DNA from 3 places in the Pseudoalteromonas sp. SR43-5 genome. Region 1 is predicted to be linked to each of the others. Evidence: predicted binding sites of a transcription regulator. Region 1 holds the regulator's gene; each other region holds the start of a gene.
The links. Region 1 encodes sigma-54, which starts transcription at its own class of promoters, with help from an activator protein. Its sites were predicted from a motif close to GTTGGCACGNNNNTNGNNT; they were not measured.
Positions count from the first base shown of each region.

Region 1 (4,815 bases):
CTTCTTTTGGTATACCGTGTTTAAAACCAAATGATTCAAATGTGACAATCAGTTGCTTATCTTTTTTACCTAAAATCTTTTCACGAATAGATTCAGCGAGTTGATGAACACTTAAATCAGTCGTATCTATCATAAAGTCGGCGCGAGTGGTTAATACATCAAGTAATTCTTTTTCTTTTTTGATGGCTAAATCAAGAGGCAACGAGTCTATTGATAGTGGGTGTAATCTGCGTGTTTCAGAAAAGCGTTTGATCAATGTCTGATCGTCACTATCTAAATAAAATAACGTAGGGTTTGCAAAGCCTGGTAAGTATTCAAGAATATCGTTAAATTCATCTTGTTCTTTAGGTATGTTGCGCACATCTATGCTAACAGCAATTTTATCGTAGCTATCAGACACACTGCGAACTAATGAAGGTAGTAGGTTTACTGGAATATTATCTACGCAATAATAACCTAAATCTTCTACAACGCGCAAAGCAACCGACTTTCCAGAACCAGAACGGCCGCTTATGATAATTAACTCCATTTAACACCCTTTATAAAACTATGATTGATCGACAATAACTTGGTAAAGCTCAGTATCAGATTTTGCACTGCGTAACTGTTTACAAAAATCTTTGTTGTTTAGTTTATCAGCAATGGTTGCTAGAGTCTTTAAGTGCTGCTGGTTATCGCCATCTGGTACGATGAGTGCGACAAAAATATCAACAGGGCGATTATCGATTGCATCAAAGTTTATTGGAGTTTCGCTAACGAGCACTAAAGCCAAAGGCTCTTCTGCACCGCTCATTCTTCCATGAGGAATAGCAATGCCACGTCCTATACCTGTACTACCTAATTTCTCTCTGCTCATTAAAGCATTAAGAATATCTTGTTGCGGTAAATACGGAAGTTTGTCGTGAGCAAGTTCGCTAATGAACTCTAAAATTCTTTTTTTGCTATTAAAAAGGACCGCAGCTTTGCTGCAGTCCTGGCATATAAGTGAACTTAATTTCATCATATTAGTGTCGAGCAAGCTTCTCTTTGTGTTTGATTACTTGGCGATCGAGCTTGTCGATCAACGAGTCAATAGCGGCATACATATCTTGATGTTCTGTAGAGGCAAATAGCTCAGCACCGCTTACGTGTATTGTGGCTTCTGCTTTTTGATTTAATTTTTCTACATCGAGAATGACATGAACATTATTAATATGATCAGAGTGTCTTTCAAGCTTCGCAAATTTAGTATTAATATAGTCTCTTAGTGAATCGGTTAATTCTACGTGACGACCAGTTAAGTTTAGTTGCATAAGCATTACCCTCTTAGTTTAGCGTCTTAAATCAGACTTTTACGCTGATTTGACGGTGGAATAGCAAGAGATTCGCGGTATTTTGCGATTGTACGTCTCGCTACTTTAATTCCTTGCTCAGCCAATATATCCGCTATTTTGCTATCACTCAATGGTTTTGCTGAGTTTTCTGCTGCGATTAATTTTCGGATAAGCGCACGTATTGCTGTAGATGAACATTCACCACCGTTTTCAGTACTTACATGGCTTGAGAAAAAATATTTAAGCTCAAATATACCACGGGGTGTATGCATGTACTTTTGAGTAGTTACGCGAGAAATTGTCGATTCGTGCATTTCTACCATTTCAGCAACATCATTTAAAACCATTGGTTTCATGGCTTCAGGGCCATGTTCAAAAAAGCCTTGTTGTTGCTTAACAATACAATTAGTAACTTTTAATAGCGTGTCGTTTCTACTTTCTAAGCTTTTAATAAACCATTTAGCTTCTTGTAAATGTGAGCGAATAAACTGGCTGTCGCCACTTGATTTTACAGTGCGAGACATTGCTGCGTATTGGCTATTAACACGAATTTTAGGCATGCTATCTGGGTTTAATTCGACAACCCAGCGGCCTTTAATTTTTTTAACTGACACATCAGGAATAACATACTCAGATTCTTCCCTTACAATAGTATCTGCAGGTTTTGGGTTGAGAGTATGTATTAGTGTCATTACTTCTTTAAGCTCTTCTTCTTTGAGCTTAGTTTTTTTCATTAATGTACGATAGTCGCGAGCTGCTAATAGATCAATATGCTCGGTTAAAATCATTTTCGTTTCATTAATATAAGGTGTTTCTTTATCAAATTGATTAAGCTGAATACACAAACACTCTTGTAAACTACGTGCAGCAATACCAACAGGATCAAACAGTTGGATGCGTTTTAATACCGCTTCAATTTCATCAAGTTCGACTTCGTTATCATCTTCGTTTTCTTGATTAAAGCTTTCTAAAATCTCTTCGCAGCTTAGTGTTAAAATACCTGAATCATCGACAGCTTCTACAATAGCAATAGCAATAGCTTCGTCTGTAGGGCTAAATGGCGTTAGTTGTAATTGCCACATTAAATACTCATGGAGCGTTTCAGTAGAGGCGCCTTGGTATATTGATTCGTCTTCAGGCATTGGACCTGATGAGGCTGCAGGAGCGGCACTCATGTACTCATCCCAACTGACATCCATAGCCATGTCGTCACTTAGCGTGTCTTTTGCAAGTGCTTCACCAGTATCTTGTTCGTATTCGCTCGGAGCATCATCAGCAGATGCGCTAACAGTTATGTCATCGGTATCAGCTTTTTGCTCGTTTTTACCAGCAGCGTCTTCGGAATAGTCTGCCTCTTCAACCTCTAATAGTGGATTACTGTCGAGAGCTTCTTGTATTTCTTGCTGGAGATCCAATGTACTGAGTTGCAACAAACGAATAGCTTGTTGCAACTGTGGAGTCATTGTAAGTTGCTGGCCCATGCGCAGCTGTAGTGATTGCCTCATGTATCTCTAACAATCCTTTTATGTTGTTATAATTAATACTAGCAGATGCTTAAAGACATGGCGTAAATGTTACAGCCTAAATTGCTCGCCTAAGTAAACATCGCGTACTGTTTTATCATTTAATACGTGTTCTGGAGTACCTGATGCAATCAGCTCCCCATGAGAAACAATGTAGGCTTTTTCACAAACATCAAGGGTCTCTCTTACGTTATGGTCGGTAATTAATACACCAATCCCACGATTTTTAAGATGTTCTATTATTTTCTTTATATCTAATACCGAAATAGGGTCAACACCGGCAAACGGTTCATCCAGTAATATAAATTTAGGATCTGCTGCCAGCGCTCGTGCTATTTCTACACGACGACGTTCTCCCCCCGATAATGCCATACCTTGGCTATCACGAATGTGTTGTATGCTAAATTCATCTAATAAGTTATTGAGCGTGTCTTCTCTGGCTTGTTTATTTAGTTCTTTGCGCGTTTCTAAAATGGCCATTAAGTTTTGATAAACAGTCAGCTTTCTAAAAATCGATGACTCTTGTGGTAAGTAGCCTATGCCTAATCTAGCACGACTATGCATAGGTAAAAGAGTAATATCGTTATCATCAATAGATATTTTACCTTTGTCGCTAGGAACAAGCCCTACAATCATATAAAAAGTCGTTGTTTTACCAGCACCGTTAGGGCCAAGTAAGCCAACTATACTGCCAGCTTGTACTTCAAGGCCGACGTTTTTTACAACTTCACGACCTTTATAGCTTTTTGCTAATAGTTCTGCTTTTAATGTGCTCATGGTTGACCTTTATCGCCTTTTTTACTTTTTTTAGTTTCGATCGGTACTAAAATTGTGTGAACGCGGTCAGTTGAGTTTTCATCTTTTTCGGCACTGATGAGCTGCTGCTCTATGTCGTAGGTAATACTTTTAGCATTTATTTTTTGTCCGGCTTGCGAAACTTGTGCATTACCAACAAGCGTTAAAAAACGCTTAGATACATCATAACGTACTTCGTCAGCACTGGCGCTCATAGTCGTGCCGTCTGATTGCTTTTCTTCAAAGTGCGCAGGGCTACCTGTGGCAATTAATAATTGTTTATTATCACCAAGTTCATCACGTTTGTGTACTTCGAGGCGATCGGCTGTAATGCGGCGATTACCGTGAATAATCTCAACGTTTTTCTCAAAAATACCCACATTAGCTTTCAATTGACCTTCTTGCTTGTCGGCACTTATTGAAATTTGATTGGCAGCAGGTTGCGTGTTTTGCTCTGCAGCACTACTATTAAACGCTAGTATAAGTGTAGGAATTATAAGTGATTTTAATATTTTATTGGTCATAATATATGGTTCGCGTATGGTTAATTAGTTTTATCACTTCGGTTTTCAAGTCGGCTTCTAGGCCTTTACCGGTGATTTTTAAATTGGGTCCAGTGATAATGACGGGTTGCTCCGAACGCATTGTTAATAACTTTATATCAACCTGAATATTATCAGCATTGATTTTGTCTATCATGGCGTTATCGGTTAAATTTTTGGCAACCACATTACCTTCTAAAATTAATTGTTTATCTTCATATAATGTTGCTTCGTCTGCATTTATTTGCCACGTTTGTTGCTCGTTATATAAAGTAAAAATGGGTTTTTCAAAAAACGTGAAACCTAATTGCTGGTATAGCTCCATTTTAGCCGCAGTGACTTTGTGGCTAATTTTACCTTGCTCATCATAGGCTGTCTGTTTGAGCTCAATAGCTATGTAATCAGGCTTAGCAACAACTTCAGGCTCAGCCTTAGGCACAATATTTGTTTGTGTAAAATAAGGGTACCAAAGCCAAACCATACAGCTAATGAATAAAACGCTTAATATTATGCGCGCTGCATTCATGAACTAGTGCCTTGTGTAGTCAATGCTTTACCATTTTCAAGCATGAGCAAATCGGTGAGTTCTCTCACAGCGCCAAAACCACCAGGCATTTGCGTTACATAATGTGACAAACGCTT
Region 1 is NZ_JACJEA010000001.1:110,634-115,448, reverse strand. Features, by position in the region: gene rapZ (RNase adapter RapZ) at 1-529, opposite strand, end outside; gene ptsN (PTS IIA-like nitrogen regulatory protein PtsN) at 548-1,000, opposite strand; gene hpf (ribosome hibernation promoting factor) at 1,005-1,292, opposite strand; gene H5090_RS00560 (RNA polymerase factor sigma-54) at 1,319-2,818, opposite strand; gene lptB (LPS export ABC transporter ATP-binding protein) at 2,888-3,613, opposite strand; gene lptA (lipopolysaccharide transport periplasmic protein LptA) at 3,610-4,155, opposite strand; gene lptC (LPS export ABC transporter periplasmic protein LptC) at 4,145-4,699, opposite strand; gene kdsC (3-deoxy-manno-octulosonate-8-phosphatase KdsC) at 4,696-4,815, opposite strand, start outside.

Region 2 (4,815 bases), on a different contig from region 1:
TAATTTTACAATAAATTCGATTACTTCACGTTTCGCTATGTTAAAATCAAAAAAAATAGATGAATGGGTACTTTTATGCACACATATCAAGCGGCTGAAAACGCACTTAAAGATAAAATTATTTTAATAACAGGCGCCGGTGATGGTATTGGCCGAGTAGCAGCAATTACGTATGCAAAATACGGCGCTACAGTTATCTTATTAGGAAAAACAACTAATAAACTTGAATGTGTTTACGATGAAATTGTTAATGCGGGTTACCCTAAACCTGCAATTGTGCCCATGGACTTAAAAGGCGCAACTAAACAAAACTACCGTGACCTTGCTGCAACAATTGAATATCAATTTGGCCGCCTTGATGGCTTGCTTAATAATGCAGGTATTTTAGGGTCACTTGGTCCACTTGAACATTTTTGCTCATCTACGTTCGAAAACATAATGAAAGTAAACGTGACCGCGCAAGCGATGATCACTAAAGCGCTTTTTCCTGTTCTTCGTAAGTCTGATAATGCATCGATAGTATTTACGTCATCAGGTGTAGGCCGCAAAGGCCGTGAATTTTGGGGGCCATACGCCATCTCAAAATTTGCTGTAGAAGGCATGATGCAAACATGGGCATGTGAAGTAGGTAAAACGAATATTCGTATAAACTGTATTAATCCAGGCGCTACTCGCACTTCTATGCGTGCTGCTGCATACCCAGGAGAAGATAGAGACGCGCTTGCTACACCAGAAGATTTAATGCCAACCTACTTATACTTGATGAGCGATGATTCTAGTAAAGTGAATGGCGAATCGTTAGATGCTCAAGTAAAAAAGTAATTTATAGTTTAAAAAATTTAAACAACACACATTAAAAAAGCCGCAATTAGCGGCTTTTTTGTGTGCAATAAATAACTAATTTATTATTTACGTTTGGTAGGCTTAACACGTTGATTGTGTTTTTTAACTGCTTTGCGGATCTGGTTGATTTTAGCGCGTTTATCTTTGCGTTTTTCAGGCATAACAGAAAGCTTAGTTTGTGTCTCGCGCCCTAATTTAACGGTTTTGCGTAAGTAGTTTACTGTTTCTAAATCATACTCCATCCAACCACCTTGTGGCACGCGCTTATCAAGCTCTAGTTTACCGTAACGAATACGAATAAGACGAGATACTTCCGCATCTTGAGACTGCCATAAACGACGTACTTCACGGTTACGTCCTTCATTTAACGTTACGTTAAACCAGCGGTTAACGCCTTCGCCACCCATAGGGGTTACAGTCGTGAATTTGGCTGGACCATCTTCAAGCTCAACACCACGTAGTAAGTTTTTAACCGTTTCATTGGTTACTTCACCAAATACACGCGCAGAGTATTCACGCTCTACTTCATAGCTTGGGTGCATCAAGCGGTTAGCTAATTCACCATCATTAGTAAAGAGCATCAAACCCGAAGTATTAACGTCTAATCGGCCAACCGCAATCCAACGCTCACCATCAATACGAGGAAGTCGGTCAAATACGGTACGACGCCCTTCTGGATCTTTACGTGTGCTTAACTCACCTTCGGGTTTGTTATACATAATTACACGACAGATTCTATCTGCTTTTTCTTCAATCTTTACAGTGTGTCCGTCTACACGAATTAAATCAGTTTCTTCAACACGGTCACCTAACTTTGCCACTTTACCGTTTACACTAACGCGGTTTGCATCAATGTATTTTTCCATTTCACGGCGTGAGCCTACGCCTGCACGGGCTAAGACTTTTTGTAACTTTTCACCTTGTATAATACTCATTCGGATGGTTCTCTCACAGAAGGATCGCTCAATAACTGGTTAATTTTACTTTGCTGCTCTGTTGGCAGCGCAGGTAAGTTTTCAAGTCCAGTTAACGAAAAATAATCTAAAAATTGTTTAGTAGTTGCATATAAAGCCGGCTTACCCGGAACCTCTTTATGCCCTACCACTTTAACCCAATCTCTTTCGAGTAGGGTTTTAATAATATTCGAACCCGTAGTAACACCCCTTACTTGCTCAATTTCACCGCGCGTAATGGGCTGCCTATATGCAATAAGTGATAATGTTTCCAGTAAAGCACGTGAGTATTTTGGTGCGCGTTCTTGCCACAAGTTATTTAACCAAGGGCTTAAACTACTACATGCCTGAAAACGATACCCACTACCAACTTCAACTAAGCGAATACCACGAGTTTGAAAATGTTCTTGTATTGTATCTATTGCGTCGTTTATTCGCGCCATAGAAATAGCTAAATCTATTAATACAGTATCTTTAAGGTGGCGTTTACTCACAGGCTTATCTGCAACAAAAATAGCTGCTTCAATGATCTCAACTAGTTGTTCATCACTAATTCGCCGACCCGCCATACACACTCTTAACAAATAAAAATACACAGCCATCTATTATGACAGAACAACACCAAACTAGGAAAATATATCTACTAAATAACTAGATTTTAAATACAAAAAAGCCAGTGATTATCACTGGCTTCTAATTTACTCTTTAAAACAACAAATATTAGCTGTGTTTAATGGCTTCTAATGCATCATCTTCAGCTACTGCGTTACCGTATTTTTTAATGTAACCCATAAACTCGCTTTTACTGATGCGCTTATCTTGGTTTTTATCCATGTAACCAAAGTGATTTGAAATATCATCATCGTTACCTTCAACTACCGAAATATAGCCATTACTGTCGTTATCTAAGCTTGAAAAGCTGCTTTCAATTTTATCGAATTTAGCGATTTCAGCTTTAAATGCCGACTCACTTACTTCAGAATCAGTGGCTACTTTACCATTGTTTAACTTCATGTAAGTGTTGAATTCTTTGCGGCTAATTTCGTTATCCATATTGGTATCAATATTTGAAAAATGGCCCCAAATGCTATCGTCATCAGCTTCAACTTTTGAGATGTAGCCATCGCTGTCATTATCTAAACTTGCAAAGTCACTGTCTATTCTTTCAAGACCTTGATTAGATGAACAAGCCGCTAGGCTTAATGATGCTAAAATAGTGGCTGCTAATGTTAACTTTTTCATAAGACGTATCCTTCGTAATTAATTAAATGTCACTTTAACTAATACAAATCCAATGCCAATAATAGTTAACTTATAACAATCAACAACTTAATCTTGATTTGTGCATTTGTTGAACAGTTTCAATAAGTTAAGCTTGCAAGCTTTGCAAACAACCTTGTAATTTTTGCAAAAAAATACCCGGTAAAAAACCAGGTATCTCAATTTTAGTTATATAGTTCAGCTAATAATTAGATTGCTGCGTTTTGGTAGCGTTTAACAAACTCAGTAACGTTTTGACCATTACATTTTAATGAGTTTAAGTTACCAATTTTTTGACGAACAGGTGCTAAACCTTGTTTTAAAGCCGTCATACATAATTGAGTTTCTTGTTGAGCGTCTTTTGCAAATACTTCTACTTTCTCAACTGATGCGTTGCTTAATGTCGTTTTTTTAGCAATATCGCGAATATCTTCACCATTACATAAAATGCTTTTAGAAAAACGAGATAAGTAAACACCGTGCTGAGCAGCTTCTTTACGAGCAACACTAAAGCCTTCGTTTGCGCTTAGTACACATAACTTAGACTCAATTTTATTATCTTGACTGAAGTAAGTATTGCTTTGTGCTGAAGCAGTTGCAGATGCTAATAAAGCAGTAGCTAAAAGTAGTTGTGTTTTCATGAGAGATCCTATTTGAACGAGCTAAACAAGTGAATTTCGCGCATTATATATTCAATAAAGTTAAGTTCAATTGAATTTTTTATTTATTTAAAAAATTAATACTGCATTTACAATGTTTAAACTTTACTCACCAATTGATCAACATTTGTGCAGCTATTTTCTCATTTCAGTCATGTTATATACGCGTATTTACTGATACAATTTAATTCATTAAATAGATCCAATTTTAAGGTAAATTTTATGAAAGTGATTTCTTTCAATATCAATGGTCTGCGTGCTCGTCTTCACCAATTACAAGCAATTATCGACAAACATCAACCAGACGTTATTGGTTTGCAAGAGATTAAAGTTCATGACGAAGCATTCCCACTAGAAGATGTACAAAAAATGGGATATCACGTCTACTTTCATGGCCAAAAAGCCCATTATGGCGTAGCTATGTTATGCAAAAAAGAGCCTAAATCGGTCTTAAAAGGCTTTGCTACCGATACAGAGGAATCGCAAAAACGCATGATAAGCGTCACTGTTGAACAAGATAACGGTCGCGACCTTACCGTCATGAATGGCTATTTCCCACAAGGTGAAAATATTAATCACGAAACTAAATTTCCTTATAAACGACAATTTTATAAAGATTTGATGACACACCTTGAAACCAACCACACCCCTGATCAAGACGTCATTGTTATGGGCGATATCAACATATCACCCACCGATTTAGATATTGGGATTGGCGAAGTTAATGCAAAGCGTTGGTTAAAAACGGGTAAGTGTTCTTTCCAACCGGTAGAGCGTGAATGGCTTTCAACATTACTTAATTGGGGCTTTAAAGACACCTTTAGAGAACAAAACCCAGAAACAGACGATCAATATTCGTGGTTTGACTATCGCTCTAAAGGGTTTGTAGATAACCGAGGGCTTCGAATAGATGTAGTACTTGCGACTAATGAGCTTGCAGCACGCTGTATAGATACTGGTATTGACTACGAACTGCGCGGTATTGAAAAACCCTCAGATCATGCCCCTATATGGTCAACATTTAAGTAATTACTATGCTCAGCATAACAATACAAGGGCTACTTTGGGCCCTTGTAATTATTATTGCCCTACTAAGCTTT
Region 2 is NZ_JACJEA010000003.1:39,448-44,262, reverse strand. Features, by position in the region: gene H5090_RS02660 (YciK family oxidoreductase) at 76-822, shown strand; gene rluB (23S rRNA pseudouridine(2605) synthase RluB) at 906-1,778, opposite strand; gene scpB (SMC-Scp complex subunit ScpB) at 1,775-2,365, opposite strand; gene H5090_RS02645 (EF-hand domain-containing protein) at 2,517-3,038, opposite strand; gene H5090_RS02640 (hypothetical protein) at 3,266-3,697, opposite strand; gene xthA (exodeoxyribonuclease III) at 3,938-4,744, shown strand; gene H5090_RS02630 (energy-coupling factor ABC transporter permease) at 4,750-4,815, shown strand, end outside.
Region 2: a site for sigma-54 is predicted at 3,080-3,098, ahead of H5090_RS02645 (EF-hand domain-containing protein). Genes of this name have one in related genera too.

Region 3 (4,815 bases), on a different contig from region 1:
ATTAACTTGCGTTGGCCCAAGTAGTTTTACTTGCTCTAACAAGTGCAGCATTGCACCACTGCGCGTAACTATATTACTTTTAGGTGCAGCTTCATCGGCGTTAACACCATGAATTTCTATCGCTTTTGCAAGGCTGTCAAATAGCTCATCTTTATCCACTGGTTTAGTTATGAATGCAAAAATGCCCTGCTTAGTTGCCTCTACTGCATCAGGAATTGAGCCGTGCGCTGTCATCATAATGACAGGTAATGCAGGGTAGCGGCTTTGCAGCTGACGATGCAGTGCCATACCATCCATTTCATCCATGCGTAAGTCGGTTATTACGGCGTCAAACACTTGGCTTTTAAGTATTTGTAGTGCGGTTAAGCCGCTTTCGCAGGTTGTTACTTCGTATCCTTTTGATTCAATACGAATAGCGAGCAGTTTTAATAAGCTAGCGTCGTCGTCTACGAGTAATACTTTTGCACCTTGTACTTTAGTTGCGGCCATAGTTACTGCTCCTTCGTTTCTTCTCGTAGTAAAAGTTGCTGCTCAATCGTTGCTAACGATGAGAGGGTTTCTTGCATTTTATTATTAAGTGCTTGCTGCTCTTTTTTAGCATTTATTTGCATAGTTACTTGCTGCTTTTGAAGCCATAAATATTGCTTTATGTCATCAGGCCAAAAGTAAGCAAGATCGAGCTTTAGCAACTGAGTCATTACCGTATTTGGATCATTATTTATGTTTAAGCACATAAATTTAAAAAAGCGTTTAAGCTCGTTTTCGCCTGTAAAAACATTTTTGCTAGGTACCAATTTAAACCCGCCACACTGATTAGCGTGCCATGCAATAACTTGCTCTGCAGGAGGATAGCTTGGTTCAATTTTTGGTCTAGGTTTTGGACTAGGGTTACTGTTTTTGTCGGTCGTTTTTTTTGTATCGACCACAGGTGCAGGTGTAATTGACACACGCTCTTCTTGCCCATTATTAATTTCACAACCTGATATAACCATGCTGCTACTGAGCACACATAAAATAGCGATTAAACGCAAGCGCATGTTAATTAACTCCTAGATTTTTTGTTATGGGAATTTTAATTGAAAACCGGCAACCATGTGGCTCGTTATGCTCAACACTAAGTGTACCTCTTAGCTGTTCAACAGACTCTTTTACAATAGTTAAACCCAGCCCACTGCCTTGCAGCGTAACATTTTTACTGTGTTTACCTTGATAAAATGCGCTGAAAATTTGAGTTTTTTCTTGCTCTTTAATACCGCACCCTTTATCAAGTACAACGATACAAAGCTGGTTTTGCTCAAGCGCTAAATTAATAGTAACGCTTTGCTTATCTTCTGAAAATTTTAAGCCATTTGAAATAAGCTGAATTAAAATCATCTCAATAAGCTCACTAGGTAAAGCAAGCGGTTTGTTAGGTAAAGTATTTTGCCACTGCAGAGCTTGCTGACGCGCAGTTAAGCGATGCTCAAAATGGCTATTAATTTTATTAATAAGAAGACTAAATTCAACTTCGCTTAGGCTATCTTTACTGGTGCGAATAGCATTATAACTCAGCAAGCTGTCAATCATTGTACGAAGGCGCACCATAGATTGGCTAATAAGCTCAAGCACTGCTTTTTGCTCAGCGGTAATTGGACCTACTATTTCATCAGTTAATAAGTCAGTGCCTTCGACCATTGAAGCAAGCGGCGTTTTTAGCTCATGAGTTACATGGCGTAAAAAAGTATCTTTTTGCTGCTCAAGCATATGAAGCTGTTCTTGTACCCATTGGAGCTTTTCTCCTAGCTCAACAAGCTCAGCTGAACCTTTCACAGATATTTTTTGCTGCCAATGCCCCTGCCCAAGCTTATCAATAACCGTAGTTAACCCTTTTAGCCGCCCACTTATGCGCCATAAAAAACCTCCCCCAACAATTAAAGTCAGTGGAATAAGTGCCACCAGCCAATTTATAAATGACGCTTGCAGGCTTGTAAGCTCTTTTTGGTTATTGGTAATTTGCGCTTCGTTTTTATCACGTAACCATAAAGTAAGTTCAGCAATTAAATCGCTCACTGGCACAAATAGCTCAGCTTGTTGTTGTTTTTGCTCAACGAGTTTTACATGCGCGGTTTGTAAGGTGGTATATAAGCGTTGCCATTGGTTGATATACTCTTTATTCGTGTTTACAAATTTGAGTTCATCAATGCTTTGTAGGGATGATTGCCATTTATCGACAATGAGCTTATCAAGCGATTCACTTTTTAATACCCAGTTTTGTCTAGTGGCGCGTTCAAGGCTGTTGAGTTCTTGCTTTAAAGTGTTAAACGATTTGGTAACTTGGTAGTTGCTACTCACAATACTTTGAGTAACCGCTAATTGCTTATTAAGCGCATTTAAAAATACGATCACCACTATAGAAAGCGGCAGTAACGAAAGCAGCATACTCATTGCAAATTGCCCAATTAAATTAGGCCGCCAGTTAAGCATTGCTTGGTATTTTTTAGCTATGGTTGCTGGCATTTCGTTTAGTCCTTTTAAGTTAAGCGTTCTATTATTAAGTGCTTACCTTATACACTAGCTGAACCAGCAATTATATTTAATACGATTAACAGCCAGCACTACAAAACAATGTGTCGCCAAATAGAGACAACGTAACTCGTTGATTTTAATAAACTCCCTTTTAACCCCGCTAAATAGTGTTGCAAAAGGCGCACAAAAATTACAATAAACCCAGTAAAAACTTCTCACTGGCTTAAAGCTAAAACAATAACCAGTTGAAAAATAACAACAATTATTATTGGCACCATTTTTGTAATAGGAGTAATAACTTTAATCAATAAGGAAATAATTATGAACAAACGCATTTTAGTAATTTCATCATTACTGGCTTTAGGCTTTTTAGGCGCTAATGCACACGCAATGGACGTTCACGCGACTTTTAACGAACTTGATAAAGACAGTAACGGCACATTAAGTGAAGCCGAAGCAGGTGAAGATGCTGTGTTACACGAGAATTTTTCTCAAATTGATACTAATCAAGATGGGCAATTGTCGCTAGATGAATTCAAAAAATTTATTCAATAAACTCATTTAATAAGGAACGTGATTATGAAACAACTTATAGCCGCTTTTTCATTAATGTTTTTAGCAATTAGTGCCACTGTAATTGCATCGCCAACAAATGTGCGTTTTGCCCACTTAGATAAAGATATGGACGGACAAATATCAATTGCAGAAGCAAAGGAAGACAAGGAAGTAATGAGACAGTTTGCCGACTTAGATGAAGACGGTGATGAAAAAGTCTCAAAAAAAGAATTTGAAAGCTTTAAACCTTAATGAGTAATTACTGATTAAGCTTTACTTAAGCTTGTTATAGGTAAACTGGAATTAAAAGCATTTGCCATAATCCCTGAGGGAGTGTGTAAAAGGATTTAATGTTGGGAGTTAAATTACGGCAAGTGCTTTTTCCTTTTCACTTTATTTTAGCCACAAACTTTAAATACATCTTTTGGAAGGAACACCATGAAGATACTTCCCCTTATTATAAGCATCTTAATGCTATTAAGCTTTGATGCCGCTGCACTTGATGTAAAGCAACGCTTTGATCACCTCGATAGCGACAAAAGTGGCTATTTAACGCATGACGAACTTGATCCCCAACCACAACTATTAAACACATTTGTAAAATGGGACAAAAACCAAGATAACCAAATTTCGTTAATCGAATTTAAAAATTACCTTACCAATAACCTCTACTGAGTATTTTTCATGAAAAAAACAAGCTATATAGCGCTTTTTGCGTTTAGTATTTTTAGCACATTAGGCTTTGCTGCAAGCAACAATGTTGCAGAGCAATTTGAAAAACTTGATAGAAACCAGGATGGTTTTTTAACACGTTCAGAAACCGCTGTAGACCCCGCTTTGTGGTCTCGGTTTTCAAGCTATGATCAAGACAAAGACGGCAAGCTAACGCTAAGTGAATACAGTTTATACGCTAGTAAATAAACCCTTTCAAAAGCTAGATATTTTATGTTCTAGCTTTACTGCTTTTTTCTTCATCATAATTTGTCTCACATATTGGTATTATAAAGTTGGGTTTGCTAGTGTTAACGCACTAACAATAAAAAATAATGCCTTATGTCGCTCAAAAAAATAATAAAACCACTCATACTAGCCAGCCTTTGCGCTAGTTCTAGTTACACTATTGCACAAACAAAAGTAATTTATAATGCCAACGGTTATACCCCTTTATATCAAGGTGAAGTACAGCAGTTTACTACCCTCGTTATTAAAAATGGCAAGGTAGTAAAACTAGGTAGCGATACACTTAAAGATAGCTACCCAGATGCCAAGCTAATTGACGCGCACGGTAATACCTTATTACCAGGCTTAATTGATGCTCATGGGCACGTTATTGGCCTTGGCGATAATTTATCGCAACTTGATGTACGCGGTGCAAAATCGGTTGATGAAGTAACGAATAAACTAAAAGTATTTGCCGATAACAAACAAGGTTGGATCATAGGGCGAGGTTGGAACCAAGAGCTATGGCCTGATACACGCTTTCCTACGGCTAAAGATTTAGACAAAGTAGTTAACGATCGACCTGTGGTGCTTTCTCGAGTTGATAGCCATGCCATTTGGGTTAATTCAAAAGCGCTCGAACTTGCAGGTATTACCGCCCAAACAAAAGCACCTGAAGGCGGTGAGATAATTAAAGACGAATTTGGCAATCCTACGGGTATTTTTGTAGACAAAGCAGAATCGCTAATTACACAGCATATGCCAGCCCCTTCAAAACAAGATATAAGTGACTCACTAGATGCAGCTGGTAAACAT
Region 3 is NZ_JACJEA010000016.1:67,255-72,069, forward strand. Features, by position in the region: gene H5090_RS11175 (sigma 54-interacting transcriptional regulator) at 1-489, opposite strand, end outside; gene H5090_RS11180 (hypothetical protein) at 492-1,037, opposite strand; gene H5090_RS11185 (sensor histidine kinase KdpD) at 1,039-2,496, opposite strand; gene H5090_RS11190 (EF-hand domain-containing protein) at 2,827-3,060, shown strand; gene H5090_RS11195 (hypothetical protein) at 3,085-3,312, shown strand; gene H5090_RS11200 (calcium dependent protein) at 3,499-3,735, shown strand; gene H5090_RS11205 (calcium-binding protein) at 3,745-3,981, shown strand; gene H5090_RS11210 (amidohydrolase) at 4,114-4,815, shown strand, end outside.
Region 3: a site for sigma-54 is predicted at 2,773-2,791, ahead of H5090_RS11190 (EF-hand domain-containing protein). Genes of this name have one in related genera too.